4 regions of the Streptomyces sp. NBC_00287 genome follow, and region 1 is predicted to be linked to each of the others. Evidence: riboswitches for the same ligand, from Rfam matches in the RefSeq annotation. Region 1 holds a riboswitch; each other region holds the start of a gene.
What was found. A riboswitch is a leader RNA that binds a small molecule or an ion and turns the genes downstream of it on or off. The one in region 1 is predicted to bind cyclic di-AMP.
Positions count from the first base shown of each region.

Region 2: linked by a shared signal. The riboswitch ahead of OHT76_RS36490 (LysM peptidoglycan-binding domain-containing M23 family metallopeptidase) and the one ahead of OHT76_RS31670 (M23 family metallopeptidase) in region 1 are both predicted to bind cyclic di-AMP.
Region 3: linked by a shared signal. The riboswitch ahead of OHT76_RS06490 (C40 family peptidase) and the one ahead of OHT76_RS31670 (M23 family metallopeptidase) in region 1 are both predicted to bind cyclic di-AMP.
Region 4: linked by a shared signal. The riboswitch ahead of OHT76_RS18180 (transglycosylase family protein) and the one ahead of OHT76_RS31670 (M23 family metallopeptidase) in region 1 are both predicted to bind cyclic di-AMP.

Region 1 is NZ_CP108053.1:6,932,955-6,937,363, reverse strand. It holds gene OHT76_RS31685 (bifunctional acetate--CoA ligase family protein/GNAT family N-acetyltransferase) at 1-329, opposite strand, end outside; gene OHT76_RS31680 (HPr family phosphocarrier protein) at 507-788, shown strand; gene OHT76_RS31675 (GntR family transcriptional regulator) at 926-1,612, opposite strand; gene OHT76_RS31670 (M23 family metallopeptidase) at 1,800-2,564, opposite strand; cyclic di-AMP (ydaO/yuaA leader) riboswitch at 2,578-2,740, opposite strand; gene OHT76_RS31665 (M16 family metallopeptidase) at 2,955-4,343, opposite strand; gene OHT76_RS31660 (M16 family metallopeptidase) at 4,340-4,409, opposite strand, start outside.
Region 2 is NZ_CP108053.1:8,052,343-8,056,751, reverse strand. It holds gene OHT76_RS36500 (SGNH/GDSL hydrolase family protein) at 1-44, opposite strand, end outside; gene OHT76_RS36495 (DUF6250 domain-containing protein) at 207-920, opposite strand; gene OHT76_RS36490 (LysM peptidoglycan-binding domain-containing M23 family metallopeptidase) at 1,062-2,003, opposite strand; cyclic di-AMP (ydaO/yuaA leader) riboswitch at 2,008-2,171, opposite strand; gene OHT76_RS36485 (tyrosine-protein phosphatase) at 2,660-3,445, shown strand; gene OHT76_RS36480 (DUF6126 family protein) at 3,455-3,577, opposite strand; partial or broken gene OHT76_RS36475 (XRE family transcriptional regulator) at 3,574-4,146, opposite strand; gene OHT76_RS36470 (aspartate aminotransferase family protein) at 4,222-4,409, opposite strand, start outside.
Region 3 is NZ_CP108053.1:1,444,196-1,448,604, reverse strand. It holds gene OHT76_RS06510 (helix-turn-helix domain-containing protein) at 1-56, opposite strand, end outside; gene OHT76_RS06505 (ATP-binding protein) at 269-754, shown strand; gene OHT76_RS06500 (LysR family transcriptional regulator) at 699-1,622, opposite strand; gene OHT76_RS06495 (LysE family translocator) at 1,713-2,327, shown strand; gene OHT76_RS06490 (C40 family peptidase) at 2,383-2,856, opposite strand; cyclic di-AMP (ydaO/yuaA leader) riboswitch at 2,860-2,986, opposite strand; gene OHT76_RS06485 (hypothetical protein) at 3,403-3,711, opposite strand; gene OHT76_RS06480 (ATP-dependent Clp protease proteolytic subunit) at 3,719-4,345, opposite strand.
Region 4 is NZ_CP108053.1:4,010,136-4,014,544, reverse strand. It holds gene OHT76_RS18190 (cytochrome P450 family protein) at 1-882, shown strand, start outside; gene OHT76_RS18185 (transglycosylase family protein) at 1,076-2,062, shown strand; cyclic di-AMP (ydaO/yuaA leader) riboswitch at 2,239-2,432, shown strand; gene OHT76_RS18180 (transglycosylase family protein) at 2,437-3,120, shown strand; gene eno (phosphopyruvate hydratase) at 3,421-4,409, shown strand, end outside.

The sequences.
Region 1 (4,409 bases):
TCCGCGGGGGCGGAGGCGGGCAGCCCGTCGGCACCAATGCGGTCATAGCGTACGGTTGCGATGAACTCGCCGCCGATCGTGGCCGCGAGTCCCACCCTGTCCACAAAGTCGTGGTGCGTGAAGCGGTGGACGTCCTTGGCGGACAGGCGCGGGTAGGGCGCGAAGAAGCGGTAGTACTTCGACTCGTCCGAGACCTGCTCGTAGAAGCTGACCAGGCGCTCGGCGTCATCAACGGTGATGGGGCGGATGCGTGCGGTGCCGCCGTCGCGCAGCACCACGTCGGCTTCCCAGTGGGCGGGGTACTCGTGCCGGTCCGACGCGCTCTGCATGGGGCCCAGAGTACGGCTCGCGTCCGACAACGGCGCGAGGCAGTCTGTGGAGGACGAGTGTCGGATCGAGGCCGCGGTCCGACGACCACACGGGACGGGACGAAGGTCCGTACCGGGCACGCTTCACGTTGTGGAACACTGGTCTAGACAACCTGAGAACCTGAAGGGCAGCATCACATGGCTGAGCGCCGCGTCAACGTCGGCTGGGCCGAGGGCCTCCACGCCCGCCCCGCCTCCATCTTCGTCCGAGCCGCCACGGCCGCAGGCGTCCCCGTGACGATCGCCAAGGTCGACGGCAACCCCGTCAACGCGGCCTCCATGCTGGCTGTTCTGGGCCTGGGCGCCCAGGGCAACGAGGAGATCGTGCTCGCCTCCGACGCCGAGGGTGCGGACGCCGCCCTCGACCGTCTGGCGAAGCTGGTCTCCGAGGGTCTCGAAGAGCTCCCCGAGACCGTCTGAGTAATTGCCGGGCGCGGCACTCGCCGCTTCCCCGAAGGGCTCGTCCGAATTACCGGGCGGGCCCTTCGCATTTTCCACTTCCGGGCAGCGAAAATAGTCCCCCGGGAATTACACCCTCTTTGTATACGGTGCGCATGTTAATGCCGCAGGCCCGACATGTTTACGGGATGTTGCGAATTCCTCACACGCTCCCCGCCGGAGGGGAACCGCAGCCGGTGCGTACCGCTGGAGCGCTCGGTGTGCACGGCGGTGATCGCCCGCGCGCGCTCGCTGTCCCCGCGCGCCACCGCGTCCACGATCGCCCCGTGCTCGACCCAGGCCTCCGCGGGGCTGGCCGACGCCTCCACCGCGTACATCCAGGCGATCTTGTGCCGCAGCTGGGTCAGCATCGAGGTCAGGGCGGGGCTGCCGGAGGCCTGGGCCAGCGTCTCGTGGAACCAGCCGCCCAGGGAGCGCAGATCCTCGCTGTTGCCCCTTCTGGCCCGCTCCTGACCGAGCCTCACCAGACCGCGCAGCACCTTCAGATGCGCCTCGGTGCGCCGCTGGGCGGCCCGGGCGGCGCCGAGCGGCTCCAGCAGCGAGCGCATCTCCAGCAGGTCACCGGCTTCCTGCTCGGTCGGTTCCGCGACGCACGCGCCCGCGTGCCGCCGGGTCACCACGAAGCCCTCCGCCTCCAGCGTGCGCAGGGCCTCCCGGACGGGGACGCGCGAGACGCCGTAGCGGCGCGCGAGCAGTTCCTCGGTGAGTCGGCTGCCGCGCTCGTAGACACCGGCGACGATGTCGTCCCGGATCGCCGTGCATACCGAGTGCGCCGGAATACGCATGACCGACCTCCGCTTTAATCCCCGTGAAACGTCGACGACGGACGTGTGTTCAGTGACTCTATTGCAGTGAGCCGGAATTTCCGATGGCGGGCCGGAATCCATGGATATTTTTTGGACAACGGGGCCCCGTAAACACCGAAAAACCCCGGCTCGGGGAGCCGGGGTCTCGGAAGCGTGGCGGGTGTCGTCAGACGTTCACGCCGTGCGAGCGGAGGTAGGCGGCGGGGTCGATGTCCGAGCCGTACTCCGCGGTCGTACGGGCCTCGAAGTGCAGATGCGCCCCGGTGACGTTGCCGGTGGCGCCGGAGAGGCCTATCTGCTGGCCCGGGGTGACGCTCTGGCCCACCGAGACGGCGATGGACGACAGGTGGCCGTACTGGGTGTACGTGCCGTCGTGCATCTTGATGACGATCTGGTTGCCGTACGCCCCGCCCCAGCCGGCCTCGACGACGGTGCCCATGCCGACCGAGCGGACGGAGGTGCCGCTGGAGGCGTGGAAGTCGATGCCGGTGTGGCTGCCGGAGGACCAGACGGCGCCGCCGGCCTGGTAGCTCGTCGACACGTAGGAGCCGGAGATCGGGGAGACGAAGGTGTTCAGGCGCTTGCGCTCGGCCTCGCGGGCGGCGCGCTCCTTGGCCTCGCGCGCCTTCTTGGCCGCCTCGGCGGCCTCCTTGCGCGCGGCCTCCTCGGCCTTCTTCTTCGCCGCCGCCTCGTCGGCCGCCTGCTGCTGGGCTACAGCCTGGGCGTCGATCTGTTCGGCGACCGAGTCGCCGATGGTGATGACGGGGGTGAGACCGGTCTGCTCGGCGGCGGCCTCGGCGGCGAGCGCGGGGCTCGCGAGGGTGCCGACGACGCCGGTGGTGGTGAGGGCCGCGACGCCCGCCGCGCGGGCGGTGGTGCGCTGCATCCTGCTGGGACGACGGTGCTTCCCGGTGGCGCGCGTGAACGCCATGAAGTGGCTGGTCCTTTCCTTCCTTCTCGCCTACCGGGTTAGCTGACGGGTTCGGAGCAGGAAGGTCTCCTACGGCCGCCCTCGCTCACACGCGGGCGTCCGATTCACCCCAGGGACTTGGGTGGGTCCCCGGCTCCCCTGGCTCGCGCCGTACGGGGACTCGGCGATGACTGTCCGGTGCCGCGGATGCGGCGCACTGCCTGACGGACAGCCCGGACGACGCTAAACGGGACAACTTTCAATCCCCAAACGGATCGCGGCTTTTGTAGCGCATGCCACAGGTCAGACAGGCAACCTCTCCCTCAATTCGGACATAAAGGGGCCCTGGTGACGCTTCCATCACCAGGGCCCCACACGCGCGTGGCCGCGCGTTCACATCCGAGGGTGTGTCTACTCGGCTGTCACGACGGTGACTTCACCGATTCCGAGGGCCTCGACGGCCTCCTTGATCTGCGCCGCGTCACCGACCAGAACGGTCACCAGACGGTCCATCGGGAAGGCGCTCACGACGGCCGCGGTGGCCTCCACGGTGCCGGTCGCGGCGAGCCGGCGGTACAGCGTGGCCTGGTAGTCGTCGGGCAGGTGCTGCTCGACCTGGTCGGCCAGGGTGCTCGCCACTGCGGCGGCCGTCTCGTACTTCAGCGGCGCCACCCCGACGAGGTTCTGTACGGCGACGTCCCGCTCGGCGTCGGTGAGCCCGCCCTCGGCGAGGGTGCGCAGCACCTTCCACAGGTCCTCGAGGGCGGGACCGGTGTTGGGGGTGTCGACGGAGCCGCTGATGGCGAGCATCGCGGCGCCGGTGCCGTCGGGGGCGGAGCGCAGGACCTGCCCGAAGGAGCGCACGCCGTAGGTGTAGCCCTTCTCCTCGCGCAGGACGCGGTCCAGGCGGGAGGTGAGGGTGCCGCCGAGGCAGTACGTGCCGAGGACCTGCGCGGGCCACACACGGTCGTGCCGGTCGGGGCCGACGCGGCCGATCAGCAGCTGCGTCTGGACGGCTCCGGGGCGGTCCACGATGACGACGCGGCCGGTGTCGTCGGCGGTGACCGGGGGCACGGGCCGCGGCTCGGCCGAGGAGCCGGTCCAGGAGCCGAGGGTGTCGGCGAGGAGGGCGTCGAGGTCGGTGCCGGTGAGGTCGCCGACGACCACGGCGGTGGCCGTGGCGGGGCGGACGTGCCGCTCGTAGAAGGCGCGTACGGCCCCGGAGTCGATGGCCGCGACCGTCTCCTCGGTGCCCTGGCGCGGGCGCGACATGCGCGCGGCCGCCGGGAACAGCTGCTTGTAGATCTCCTTGGCGGCGCGCCGGGAGGGGTTTGCCAGCTCGTGCGGGATCTCGTCGAGACGGTTGCGCACCAGCCGTTCGACCTCGCTGTCGGCGAACGCGGGCGCCCTGAGGGCATCGGCGAGCAGACCGAGCGCCTTGGCCAGGCGGGAGACCGGAACTTCGAGGGAGAGCCGTACACCGGGGTGGTCGGCGTGCGAGTCGAGGGTGGCGCCGCAGCGCTCCAGCTCGGCGGCGAACTCCTCGGCGGTGTGCTTGTCGGTGCCCTCCGAGAAGGCCCGCGCCATGATCGTGGCGGCGCCGTCCAGACCGGCCGGCTCGGCCTCCAGCGGCGCGTCCAGGAGCACCTCGACGGCCACGACCTGCTGGCCGGGGCGGTGGCAGCGCAGGACCGTCAGACCGTTGTCGAGGGCCCCGCGCGTGGGCGCCGGAAAGGCCCAGACCTTCGGCTCGCCCGCCTGAGGCTGGGGGTGGAACTCCATCGTGGCGAGCTCGGTCACTTCACCGTCTCCTCGTTCTCGTCGGTCGCTTCCACGGTGGCCGCGGACTCCAGGTCTTCGGTGGGC
Region 2 (4,409 bases), 1.1 Mb from region 1:
CCCTCGGTGAAGCTGTCCCCCACCGCCACGTACGACCCGATCACTGCTCTGTTGTCACTCTTCGAATCGTCTGCCACATCGGCTCATGATTCACCTTCGAATGTGACCTACGCGACCGTAGGCAGGGGTTGACGGGCGGTGAGATAAGCCACTCCTAAAGCCTTCACCAATTCCGGAATAGACCTCGGATCAGGGCTGTTGAGGCGTCAATCGCCAGACGGAGTCAATCGCCGCACCCGGAAGTCAGTGATCCGGAAATGACTCCAGGTGGTACGGAAGGCGAAGTGCCCGCCCGTGTACGGCTCGGGGTCGGTGTAGTCGAAGACGAGCCGCCCGTTGTTCCACCACTGGACGGTCGGGCCGTCGGAGACGATCCGGACCCGGTTCGGCTCGTTCGGCACCAGCAGCGGCTCGGTGTAGTCGTAGAGCAGCGGACGCACCCCGGCCTCGCCGACGTACCGGCGCAGCCGCGTCGTGGTGTTGTAGTTGGCGCCGTAGCCGGAGTAGTACGTCTTGAGGTAGTCGTACTCGGCCAGCGCCCCGCCCCTCGGTGTGGCGAAGAGGTCGTCGGGGGAACGGACGTCGACGGCGTTCCAGAAGTTGTTGAGGTCGGAGACCCGGTCGTTGACCCCGCCCTCGGAGACGGGTGTGGCGGTGTACTCCAGGACGTACGGGCCTTCGAACCGCTCCCGGAACCAGATCGTCGCCCCCGCGGGCACGTCGACCTCCAGGGTGCCGCGGGCGGCGGTGACACTGCCGCCCTTCTCCAGTTCCACGGCCCATTGACGGAGGCCATGGTGGAAGTCGTCGCGGGCGAGGAGGCGGCGGTGGCGGGGCGACGCGCTCGCGGCCGCCGGGGCGAGGGCCGCCAGGGCGGCTCCGGCGGCCAGGGCACCGAATGCTCTACGTGTGGTCGTCATGGGACACGGCTCCTTCGGGTGATCAGCGACAGAAAGCGCTTACCCCTCGGAGGGCCGGACAACACCGAAGGCCGGACCCGGGGATCGGGGGTCCGGCCTTCGGAGGCGTGTCAGGCAGGTGGTTCTTCAGCGATACGTCCGTCAGCCGACGGAGACGCCCTTGGAGCTGAGGTAGGCGACCGGGTCGACGTCCGAGCCGTAGTCCGGCGTGGTGCGGATCTCGAAGTGCAGGTGCGGGCCGGTCGAGTTGCCGGTCGAACCGGAGAGACCGACCTGCTGGCCCGCCGTCACCGACTGACCGCTGGAGACGGACAGCGAGGACAGGTGGGCGTACTGCGCATAGTGGCCGTCGGCGAGCTGGATGACGACCTGGTTGCCGTACGCGCCCGCCCAGCCGGCCGAGACGACGGTGCCCGCGCCCACGGCCTTCAGGGAGGTACCGCTCGGGACGACGAAGTCGACGCCGGTGTGGTAGCCGCTGGACCACATGCTGCCCGCGACCTTGTAAGCGGTGCCGACGCCGGAGCCGGAGACCGGAGCGGTGAAGCCACTGGCGGAGGACTGGGCGGCCTGCGTGGTGGTGGTCGCCTTGGACTCGGCGGACTGCGAAGCCTCCGATGACTTGGCGGAGTTCGAAGAGGACTTCGCGGAGGACTTGGCAGCCGGCTTCTCGGCGGTGTCCGTCGTCGCGGCCTTCTTGCCGATCGACAACTTCAGGCCGGGGTGGATCAGCGCCGGGTCGTCGCCGACGGCCTCACGGTTGTCCTGGTAGAGCTTCTCCCAGCCACCGCTGACGTTCTGCTCGTTCGCGATCTTCGAAAGGTAGTCCCCCGACCGCACCGTGTACGTCTTCGCGACTGCCTTCTTCTTGGTGGCCTTCTTCTCGGCCGCCTTCTTGTCCGCGGTCTGAGCCGACTGGACCGACTGAACGGCCTTTTCCGAAACGGACTGCGACGGGGCCGCGTGGGCGCCGGTGGCTCCCAGGAACGGGAGGGCGAGCGCGGCGCCACCGGTTCCGGCGACGGCGATCGAGCGGGTGAAGCGCAAGGTCTTGGGACGGCGGTGCTTACCCTTCGCGGGCATGGCGAATTCCTCTCCGGCGCCTACGAGGTGAGCTGTCGGGTTCGGACTGGAGATGTCCGGCCGCGCGCTGGGCGCGACTTGACCCCAAGCCTGTTCCGGAGACCGGACCAGGCGGTGGTGCCTGTGGGTCCCCCGCTCCTGCCATGTACGGGTGAGTGTGTGCGGATTCCGAGCAGTGGCAGGATTCGGCGTCCGCTCGGATTGGTGGCGAACGTAAGCGACCAAGACGCAAAGGGACAAGCAGAAGGTTCCACCCGAAGGCATACCTCTTGATCCCTTGTGAGAATTCCCAGTCACTTTCTGTGCATTAAGGCATGCCCGGTTCCGGCAAATGCCCTTGAAAACCGCCTGAATTACGTGAACATGACGGGCGACGCTCGGTCACGAATATGACGCTGCTCACGTGACGATGCTCCACACTCCTTTATTCCAGAGCGAGTTGGAATGAAGGCTGCAATTCGGACAGAACACTCAGAAGCGACGCAGGCGGCGAAGTGTCACATCAAGGTCGACCAGTAAACCCGCGATGAATCAGCAGGGTTTCAACGTTGTTCGCCCGTTTTGCCTCATTCAATGGCCGGCCAGTACTCATGTCGTATCGTCGAGGCGTGCCCGTCGGCGAGCCGAGTCGGCGGGATCCGGTGGGAGGAGCCCAAGTGACGCAGCAGGTCCCGTCGACCGAGCCCGAGCTGGCCGCAGTGCGCAACTTCCGTGATGTGGGCGGGCTGCCGACCACGGACGGACGGCGGGTGCGGCACGGAGTGCTGTTCCGCAGCGGCCACCTCGCGCACGCGACCGAACAGGACGCGGCGTTCCTCGACTCCCTCGGCCTGCACACGATCTTCGACTTCCGCAACGCAGCGGACCAGAAGCTGGAGGGCCCCGACGTCGAGCTGCCGGGTGTCCGGAATGTGAACCTCCCGCTGACCGACCCCGCGGACGGCGCCGAGTTCTGGAAGATGGTCCGCGACGGCGAGATCGAGCAGCTGCGGGAGATCCTGGACGACGGCAAAGCCGCGAACCGGATGATCGAGTCATATCGCACGATCGTCAAGGAGCGCACCGCCGAGCACTCCCAGGTGCTGCACTCCCTCGCCGAGGACAGCGTCCCGGCCCTGATGCACTGCGCGGCCGGCAAGGACCGGGCCGGCCTGTCCATCGCGGTGACGCTGCTCGCCCTGGGCGTCGAGCGCGAGGCGATCCTCGCCGACTACCTGGAGTCGAACGCCAAGCACCGTCGCTACAAGGTGCAGCGCAACAACACCTACACCCCCGAGGTCATGGAGCTGCTCAGCCCTCTGTTCGACGCGCGCGCCGAGTACCTCACGGCGGCCTTCGACACCATCGAGGCGACCTGGGGCAACGTCGACACCTACCTGGAGCAGGCGCTGGGGCTCACCCCCGAGATCCGCGAGCGGCTGCGGGACCGGCTGCTCGACTGAGCCCAGCGGCTACTGCTTGGCGCCGAGCTCGAACAGCAGGTAGATGAACGCGGCGAAGGCGTGTCCCACCGCCAGGTAGATGATCAGCCGAACCCACAGGGCGCGCGGGAACTTCTCCTCCATGTCGCTCATGGCAGCTCTCCAGGGGTCGGGCCCAGGCACAGTGCGGCCGTGGGGCTCTGCAGCAGGGTGTGGACGAACAGGAGCTCGACCCCGTCCGCGTCGAGGGCGGCGATGCGGTGCGGGGTGAGCGAGTCGAAGTGGGCGCTGTCGCCCGGTGCCGGACGGGACGCGGACGGGCAGCGCCTGCGCGCCGCGTCCCCGTCGGCAACTGTCTCATCGGCTCCGAGACGGTCGTACCTTGAAGTTCTCTCCCGACTGAGCCGGGAGATTCTCCCCTGGATCACTCCGGGGAGTTTGACAGGTCATCCTGTCCGACGACGACCCTTCCGGCCGCCGGAGCAAGTACGGGACTCACTCGGATCATTGGGGACTTGGCTGTCACCCCCAATGGGCCACCGAGCGTATCAGGTGCGTCACGGAGCGATACGACTGGTTTCCGCTCCGTCAGGCGCGGCCGGCGACAGACCGGCGGAGCGGGCCGCGGCCTCCAGGGTGAGGGCGGCCCGGCGTCGCAGGGCACGGAGCTGCGGCGCCACCAGGGGCAGGTCGTCGACCGGCCCGGTCTCGGGAGAGCTCATGCTCTCCATTCAGCCGAAGGTTTGCCTCTGCGGCAAATTTCTTGCCTCAGAGGCAATACGGCCAGAGGCAAGGCGCTATCGGTTGGCGACGGCCTGCTTCACCAGCGTCTTCCCGAAGTCCCACATCAGCCCGCCCCCGCTGTGCGCGTCGTCCATCACCTCGGTGAAGGCCTCGACGAACCGCTCCACCTCCCGCTCCCCGACGATCAGCGGCGGAATCAGCTTGATCACCTCCAGATGGTCGCCCGAGACCTGGGTGAGGA
Region 3 (4,409 bases), 5.5 Mb from region 1:
AACGCACGCAGTTCGGCGCCCAGCTTTCGGCGGCGTACTGCGGGACCGTGCTGCATGCGCTACTCCTTACTCCAACCGGGCCGCCCAAATACGGTCTCGCGTAGCAGAGTTCACCGCTTTGAGCGACAGATATATGCATATCTTGGTGGATCGCCACCGTGACCGGCGCGGTAATGGCAGTCTGGCGACGAAGCACCAGTCCGGGACCGTACTCGAACCATCCGCTCCGTGTCGGACTGCGGTCCCGTGGGAAAGGGACGACGTCGCCATGGCAGACCATCTGGAAGCATCCGTCACTCTGCCGAGCGATCCCGCCTCGGTCTCCGCGGCCCGGGGCTATGTGGTCAGCACCCTCGTGGAATGGGGGCTGCCCGCGGAGACGGACGAGGCCGACACCATCCGGCTCATCGTCTCCGAACTCGCCACCAACGCCGTACAGCACACCCTCGGCCAGTCACCCACCTTCACGGTGGACATCGAGCTCCACCATGACGAACAACTGCGCATCGGGGTCACCGACAGCCACCCGCGGTTCCCCAAACGCCTGCCCGCCGCCGTCCAGCAGGACAACGGCAGGGGCCTGGTGATCATCCGCTGGTTGACCGCCGAGTGCGGCGGCAGACTCAGAGTCAGGCCCACCCGCGAGGGCGGCAAGACGGTCTCCATCGAACTGCCCTGGACCGTACCGGCCCGCCCGGTCACCACCGTGGTCCAGCAGGAGCCTTGGCAAACGCCCCCCGCAGCAACGCCCTGAAGGCGTCCACAGCAGGCGCCGCCCCCTCCGACCGCCGGGCGACCGAGATCGTACGGCGCAACTCGCCCCCTTCCAGCGCCCGCATCCCCACCGGCGTGACCGCCGTCCGCGCCACCATCTCCGGTACGACACCGACCCCGAGCCCCGCACTGACCAGCGCGCACACCAGCGCGTACACCGGGGTCTCCACCAGCACCGACGGCGTGGCCCCGGCCCGGGCCAGTACCGCCTCCACCCCCTGCCGGGCCGGATGATCCGGCGCCATGCTGATCAGTGGCTGCCCGGCGAGCTCGCTCAGCGGGAGCCGCGAGGTCCCCTCGGCCAGGGCATGCCCGGGGGCGGTCACCAGGACCAGCTCCTCCACCAGCACCGGCTCCAGCGTGACGGAGGCCGGCACCGCCACCGCTTCCGCCGGCTCGTAGGTGTGCGTCAGCGCCAGATCGATCTCCCCGGCGGCCACCGCGGCGACCCCGGCGGGCGGTTCGTGGTTGGCGACGGTCAGCTCCACATCCGGGTGGGCCCGGCGGAACGCGCTGAGCACCGGCGGCAGCAGATGGACGCCCGCGGTCTGGAAGGTGCCGAGCCGGAGCGTGCCCCCGGACAGACCGGTGAGGCGGGCCAGTTCATGCCGGGCGCGGTCCAGTTCGTCCAGCACCCGGCGGGCCCGCGTCACCAGCAGCTCGCCCGCGCCGGTGAGCCGGGCGCCGCGATGGTGCCGGACGAGCAGGGGTGTGCCCGCCTCCCGCTCCAGCTTCGCCAGCTGCTGGGAGAGTGCGGGAGCGGTGTAGCCGAGCCGCTCGGCGGCCCGGGTGATCGAACCGGCCTCGGCGACCGCGACGAGCGCCGCGAGCCGGGTGGGGTCGTACATGGTCCTGGCACCTGCCTAAAGCATTGCTTAAGGGAGACCCAGGATATTCGAAATACCTGCTGAAGGCTCAGTCGCGGCAGGCTGGCTGCCATGGATGGACAGCTCCTCGCCTTCACCGGGGTCGCCGCCGGCATGGTCGCCATGCCCGGGGCCGACTTCACCGTCGTCGTACGCAACGCCCTCGTCTCGCGCCGGGCCGGGATCGCCTGCGCCCTGGGCGTCGCGGGCGGGCTGCTGCTGCACACGGCGCTGGCGGTCGCGGGGGTCGCCGCGGTCCTGGCCGCGGTGCCTGCACTGTTCCGGACGCTCCAACTGCTGGGTGGCGCCTATGTGTTGTACCTGGGTATACGGACTCTGCTGGCCCTGCGCCGACCGCGGACGGCCGCTGTCGAGGAGGCGGCGACGGCCGCGCGTCCGCTGCGGCAGGGGTTCGTCACCAACGCCCTCAATCCCAAGGCGCCGATCACCTTCCTCAGTCTGCTGCCGCAGTTCGTGCCCGCCGGCGCACCCGCGCTGCCGCGCACGCTGCTCCTGGCGCTGATCGTGGTGGTGCTCGCCCTGCTGTGGTTCCCGGCCGTGGCACTGCTCGTGGACCGGCTCGGCCGCCGGCTGCGCCGACCGCGCGCCGCCCGGCTCGTCGAGACCGTCACCGGCACCGCGCTGACGGCCCTGGGCGCGCTGCTGCTGCTCGAGGCGGCGGCCTGAGCACCCGTCAGGGCGGCGGCGTGTCAGGGACGCCGCCGCCCGTCGGGGCAGCCGGTCAGCTCACCCGGCCGTACCAGACGCTCTTGGTCCAGATCTTCTGCAGCCTCACCACGTCCCCGGACTTCGGGGCGTGCCAGATCTTCCCCTTCCCGGCGTAGATGCCGACGTGGTAGACGTTCGACCCCGAGTGGAAGAACACGAGGTCGCCCGCCTTGCGGCTCTTGGCGGAGATGTGGCGCGACTTGTTGTACTGCTGGGCCGCCGTACGAGGCAGCTTCTTGCCCGCCTTCTTGTACGAGTACAGCGTGAGCCCGGAGCAGTCGAAGCGGTGCGGTCCGACAGCCCCCCACTTGTACGGGGAGCCCTGCTTGGAGGCCGCGACCTGGAGTGCCTTCGTCGCCGGTGTGGCCGCCTCCGCTTCGGCGGAGAGGCCAGGGGCCACGATCGAGCCGCCCACGGCGGCGATGGTGAGAGCCGAGGCCGTACCGGCCCGGGCCATCAGCGACGGGACACGATTGAGCGCAGTCATGCGCAACCCTTCGTCAGCCGCCTGTGAAGGATGACCTGTCGGATTCGGGCTGGCGAAGTTGCCCGGCCGCTGACGCGGCTTCACCCCAAGGGCTGCTCGGCACGGACTTCCGTGCCGGCGACCCGTCGTGCTCGGGTCCTCCACTCCTGCCGATCCACTCCTGTCGACCGGTCATCCGGGCGGCGGCAGGACTCGGCGTCCGCCCGGACCGCCCCGCCGCTGTGGCGGGGGCTTGTCGTCAGACAGGGATCTTGGCTCACGGATGTCCGAAAATCCCAACGGAACCGGGGATTTGTGGCGTTACTCACCACTCACCCGTTCGGGTGGACGCTGCTCCGTTCGAACTAGCGTCGAGGCGCCGGGGGATGCCCGGACCAGCATCGGAACGTCTGTTTCGGTTCTGAGGCTACGCGCGTTGCGCAACCCTGACGGGCCGGCAAAAGGAGACACGGCTACGCCGAAAGGGGGTACCTCGTTTGGTCCGTTTCAACTCCGGCCCGGACGCCTCGTCGCCACCGCGAGATGTCCGGACCGGGCCCACGTGCGTCAACTGTCCGAGCGCGGCGGCACCGTGACACGAGCCGTGCGGCGTTCGCCGTCCAGCACACGCAGCGCACGCGCCAGCGTGGGGGCGTGCACCTCGGTCTCGCCCCGCTGGTGCATGAGCGCCAGTGCGTCCCGCAGTTCGGCCGCCTTGGTGACCAACGCCTGGGCGGCGCGCAGCCCGCGGTAGGTGTCGCCGTGGTGCGCGGGGTTGATCCGCCCGAGCAGATCGACCACATCGAGGTAACGGTCGATCAACTCGCCCTCGGCGCGCGTCAGGGCGGGCAGGGGCGGCAGCTCCGGTGGCAGCATCCGCGGGTCACCTCATGGCCTTGCGGCTCGGGATGAGGGCGTCCACCAGGCCGTACTCCATGGCCGCCCGGGCGTCGAGCACCTTGTCCCGCTCGATGTCCGCGCGCACTTGCTCGGGGTCGCGCCCGGTGTGCCGTACGAGCATCTCCTCCAGGCGGGCCCGAATGCGCGTCAACTCCTCGGCCTGGATGGCCAGATCGCTGGCCTGGCCCTCGATCGGCTCGGGCAGCGAGGGCTGGCTGAGCACCACGCGTGCACCCGGCAGGGCGAACCGCTTGCCCGGCGTGCCCGCGGCCACCAGCACGGCGGCGGTCGGTCCGGCCTGGCCGAGCAGGATCGTCTCCACGTCACAGGTGACGTACCGCATCGTGTCGTAGATCGCGGACATGGCGCTGAACGGGCCGCCGGGGGAGTTGACGTACAGCGAGATGTCCCGGTCGGGGGACTGGTGCTCCAGGTACATGAACTGCGCCATCACGTCGTTGGCCGCGGTGTCGTCCACCTGCGTCCCGAGAAAGACGATCCGCTCCTCCAGGAGCTTGGAGTACGGATCCAGCGTCCGGGTTCCGGAGCTGGTGCGTTCGGTGAACTCGGGCAGGACATGGCGGGCGGACGGTGTGGACGGTCGGGTCATGGGGACCCCCTCCTCGCGGCAGAGCTGTCTCTCCGGGCTGTCTCCCAGCTGTCTCTGTAAAAAA
Region 4 (4,409 bases), 2.9 Mb from region 1:
ACCGACCAGCTCATCGACAAGTTCGCGCACACCGGCAGCGCCGACCTCATCCATGAGTTCGCCTTCCCGCTCCCCATCTACGCGATCTGCGATCTGCTCGGCGTCCCCCGCGAGGACCAGGACGACTTCCGGGACTGGGCGGGCATGATGATCCGCCACCAGGGCGGCCCCAGGGGCGGAGTCGCCCGGTCCGTGAAGAAGATGCGCGGCTATCTCGCCGAGCTCATCCACCGCAAGCGCGAGGCGCTGCCCGCCGAGCCCGCCCCCGGCGAGGACCTCATCTCCGGGCTCATCCGCGCCTCCGACCACGGCGAGCACCTCACCGAGAACGAGGCCGCGGCGATGGCCTTCATCCTTCTGTTCGCCGGCTTTGAAACCACGGTGAATTTGATCGGTAATGGAACATTTGCCCTGCTGACCCACCCCGATCAGAGGGCCCGCCTCCAGCAATCCCTCGCCGCACAGGAGACGGACCTCCTCGAAACCGGCGTAGAGGAACTCCTCCGCTACGACGGCCCCGTGGAGCTGGCCACCTGGCGCTTCGCCACGCAGCCCCTCACCATCGGCGGCCAGGACATCGCCCCCGGCGACCCGGTCCTCGTCGTCCTCGCCGCCGCCGACCGGGACCCGGAGCGGTTCGCCGACCCCGACACGCTCGACCTCTCCCGCCGCGACAACCAGCACCTCGGCTACGGCCATGGCATCCACTACTGCCTGGGCGCCCCGCTCGCCCGTCTGGAGGGTCAGACCGCGCTGGCCACCCTCCTCACCCGCCTCCCGGATCTCCGACTCGCGGTGGAACCGGATGATTTGCGCTGGCGTGGCGGGCTCATCATGCGCGGACTGCGCACGCTTCCGGTCGAGTTCACCCCGAGTGCCTGAACGTCCCGCGCAGAGCCCGCGTTCGACGGATCGTCAGGTCAAACGTGACACGCCCTCAAGCCTGTGATCTTCACGTGATCTGCGCGGCATTAACTTGTGACAAGTGATCGTCTGGCGATACGTTCACTCGTCAGCGCGGCGCCTTGCGTCACCGGCACCGCGCCGGTCCCTGACGTCTTCGAAAGGCCCCCGCATGCTCTCCGGGAACGGTCGTCACCGTCGCCCCCGCCAGGCCCCGGCTCTCATCGTCGCGGCCGGAGTGACCGGCTCTGCCATCGCCATCCCGCTCCTCGGCGCCTCGGGCGCGAGCGCTGCCGAGGGCACGACCTGGGACCGGGTCGCGGAGTGCGAGAGCGGTGCCTCCTGGAGCGAGAACAGCGGCAACGGCTATTACGGCGGTCTCCAGGTCACCCAGGAGAACTGGGAGCGGTACGGCGGCACGACGTACGCCGCCAGCGCGGACCAGGCCAGCCGCTCCCAGCAGATAGCCGTCGCCGAGCGCATCCTCGCCGACCAGGGTCTCGCCGTCTGGCCGACCTGCGGCCCGCTCTCCGGCCTTGACGCCGAGTCGGGTTCGGTCGACATCGACACGGGCGTGGCGAGCGATGAGCCCGCTTCACCCGACTCCTCCGCTTCACCCGACTCCTCCGCTTCACCCGATTCATCCGGTTTGCTGGACTCCATCGACGGCGACTCCTCCGACTCGAAGTCCGATTCCTCCCCCTCGCCCGAGGCTACGGCCAACTCGGCTAAGTCGGACAAGTCCTCCAACTCCCCGGAGGCTGGGGAGTCCGCGGAACCCTCGACATCCCCCGAGAGCGACCCCTCTCAGGAAGTCGACAGCGAACCCACAGCCACCCCAGGGCGGGACAACTCGGACAACTCCGGTCAGACCGAAGGTGATTCCGCCCTCACCGACACCGGCTCCACCACCGAAAACGGCACCGGCACCGGCCGCCATCGCGGCGAACCCGCCGAAGAGGGTGCCGAAGAAGCCGACGGCTCGTACGTCGTCCGCGTCGGCGACAGTCTCGTGGGCATCGCGGACTCCCTTGACCTGAACGGCGGATGGCGCGGCCTCTACGCCGCCAACAAGTCGACCGTCGGTACCGACCCGGACCTCATCCTTCCCGGTCAGACCCTTGAAGTAGGGGTCGAACCGGTCGAAAAGCAGCGGTAGTTCACGTCACGCTTCGCGCTGAATGTCCGGTTTGGCGAAAGTGTGGGATGAGTCTCAGAAGCCCTGATCGTCTTTGAAATTCCGCGGATCGCCTGTCTACGGTCAGGACCGCTCGCCAACACGAGCCCCGGCTGCCGCAACGCCGAATCCTGCCAGCGGCCGTACGGGAACAGTCGTCGCGTCATGCGCCGTAGGCAGGAGCGGGGGACCCAAGGTAAGCGCCGGGACCGGCAGTTGAGGCAGCTCAACAGACGGCACCGGCTTGGGGTGAAGCCGCGCGACCAGGAGCCGAAAGGCGACGGTCCGCGGCCGGGCAACTCAACCGGCCCGAACCCGACAGCTCACCTCGCAGGCGTCGGTGAGGGGATCGATCCATGCTGTTTTCCGGCAAGGGCAAGCACCGTCGTCCGTCCAAGGCCACTCGCGCCATCGCCATCGCCGGCGTCACCGGCGCCGCTGTCGCCGCCCCGCTGATGGCGGCCGGCAACGCCTCCGCCGCCACCGCCTCCGAGTGGGACACCGTCGCCCAGTGCGAGTCCGGCGGCAACTGGTCCATCAACACCGGCAACGGCTACTACGGCGGTCTGCAGTTCTCCGCCTCCACCTGGGCCGCGTACGGCGGCACGCAGTACGCCTCCACCGCCGACCAGGCCAGCAAGGCCCAGCAGATCGAGATAGCCGAGAAGGTCCTCGCCGGCCAGGGCAAGGGCGCCTGGCCGCACTGCGGCACCGGCCTGTCGAGCGCCGCGTACACCGGCGGCTCCAGCTCCACCGGCTCCACCGAGAGCAGCACCGAGACCCGTTCGACCGAGGAGCAGTCCGCCTCGCGTTCGACCGAGCGTCCGGCGCAGAAGACGCAGAAGACCGTCACCACCCCGACCGGCAAGAAGGTCAAGAAGGGCGACGGCGAGTACAAGGTCGTCAAGGGTGACACCCTCAGCACCATCGCCGAGGAGCACGACGTCAAGGGCGGCTGGGAGAAGCTCTTCCAGCTGAACAAGGACATCGTCGCGGACGCCGACCTGATCTACCCCGGTCAGCAGCTGCACCTCAAGTAATCCCGTAGCCGAACCACAGGCCCCTCATATCGGTGTCCTCCATACTGGAGGCCTCGTGAGGGTCACCCCCCGTCCCCACGGGCTCCCCGCTCCGGTGCGTGTTCCCCCGTACGCACCGGAGCGGGGTTTTCTTTTCCGGTAGTTCACCGCCCCTTTGTTCCGTGGAGAAACAATGGGTACCGTCTGTCCTTGTCCACGGGACGGTCGGTCGGCTGGCCTATGTCCCTCAGGCGGTTAGGCTCTAGTCGCAAGGCTCACTGCCCCGCACTTCCAGCGTCACATCCCATGAAGGAGATGCTCGTGCCGTCCATCGACGTCGTCGTAGCCCGGGAAATCCTGGACTCCCGAGGCAACCCCACGGTCGAGGTCGAGGTCGGCCTCGACGACGGCAGCACGGGTCGTGCCGCCGTTCCGTCCGGCGCGTCCACCGGCGCCTTCGAGGCCATCGAGCTCCGCGACGGTGACCCGAACCGCTACCAGGGCAAGGGTGTCGAGAAGGCCGTCCTCGCCGTCATCGAGCAGATCGGCCCGGAGCTGGTCGGCTACGACGCCACCGAGCAGCGCCTGATCGACCAGGCGATGTTCGACCTGGACGCCACCGACAACAAGGGCTCCCTCGGCGCCAACGCCATCCTCGGCGTCTCGCTCGCCGTCGCCCACGCCGCCTCCGAGGCCAGCGACCTCCCGCTCTTCCGCTACCTGGGCGGCCCGAACGCGCACCTGCTGCCGGTGCCGATGATGAACATCCTGAACGGCGGCTCGCACGCCGACTCCAACGTGGACATCCAGGAGTTCATGATCGCCCCGATCGGCGCGGAGTCCTTCTCCGAGGCGCTGCGCTGGGGCACCGAGGTCTACCACACCCTCAAGAAGGTCCTGAAGACGAAGGGCCTGTCCACCGGCCTGGGCGACGAGGGCGGCTTCGCCCCGAACCTGGACTCCAACCGCGCCGCCCTCGACCTCATCCTCGAGGCCATCAAGGAAGCCGGTTACACCCCCGGCGAGCAGATCGCCCTCGCGCTCGACGTCGCCGCCTCCGAGTTCTACAAGGACGGCGTCTACTCCTTCGAGGGCAAGGACCGCTCCGCCGCCGAGATGACGGAGTACTACGCCGAGCTCGTCGAGGCGTACCCGCTCGTGTCCATCGAGGACCCGCTGTTCGAGGACGACTGGGCCGGCTGGAAGACCATCACCGACAAGCTCGGTGACAAGGTCCAGCTCGTCGGCGACGACCTGTTCGTCACCAACCCGGAGCGCCTGGCCCGCGGCATCGAGGACGGCGCCGCCAA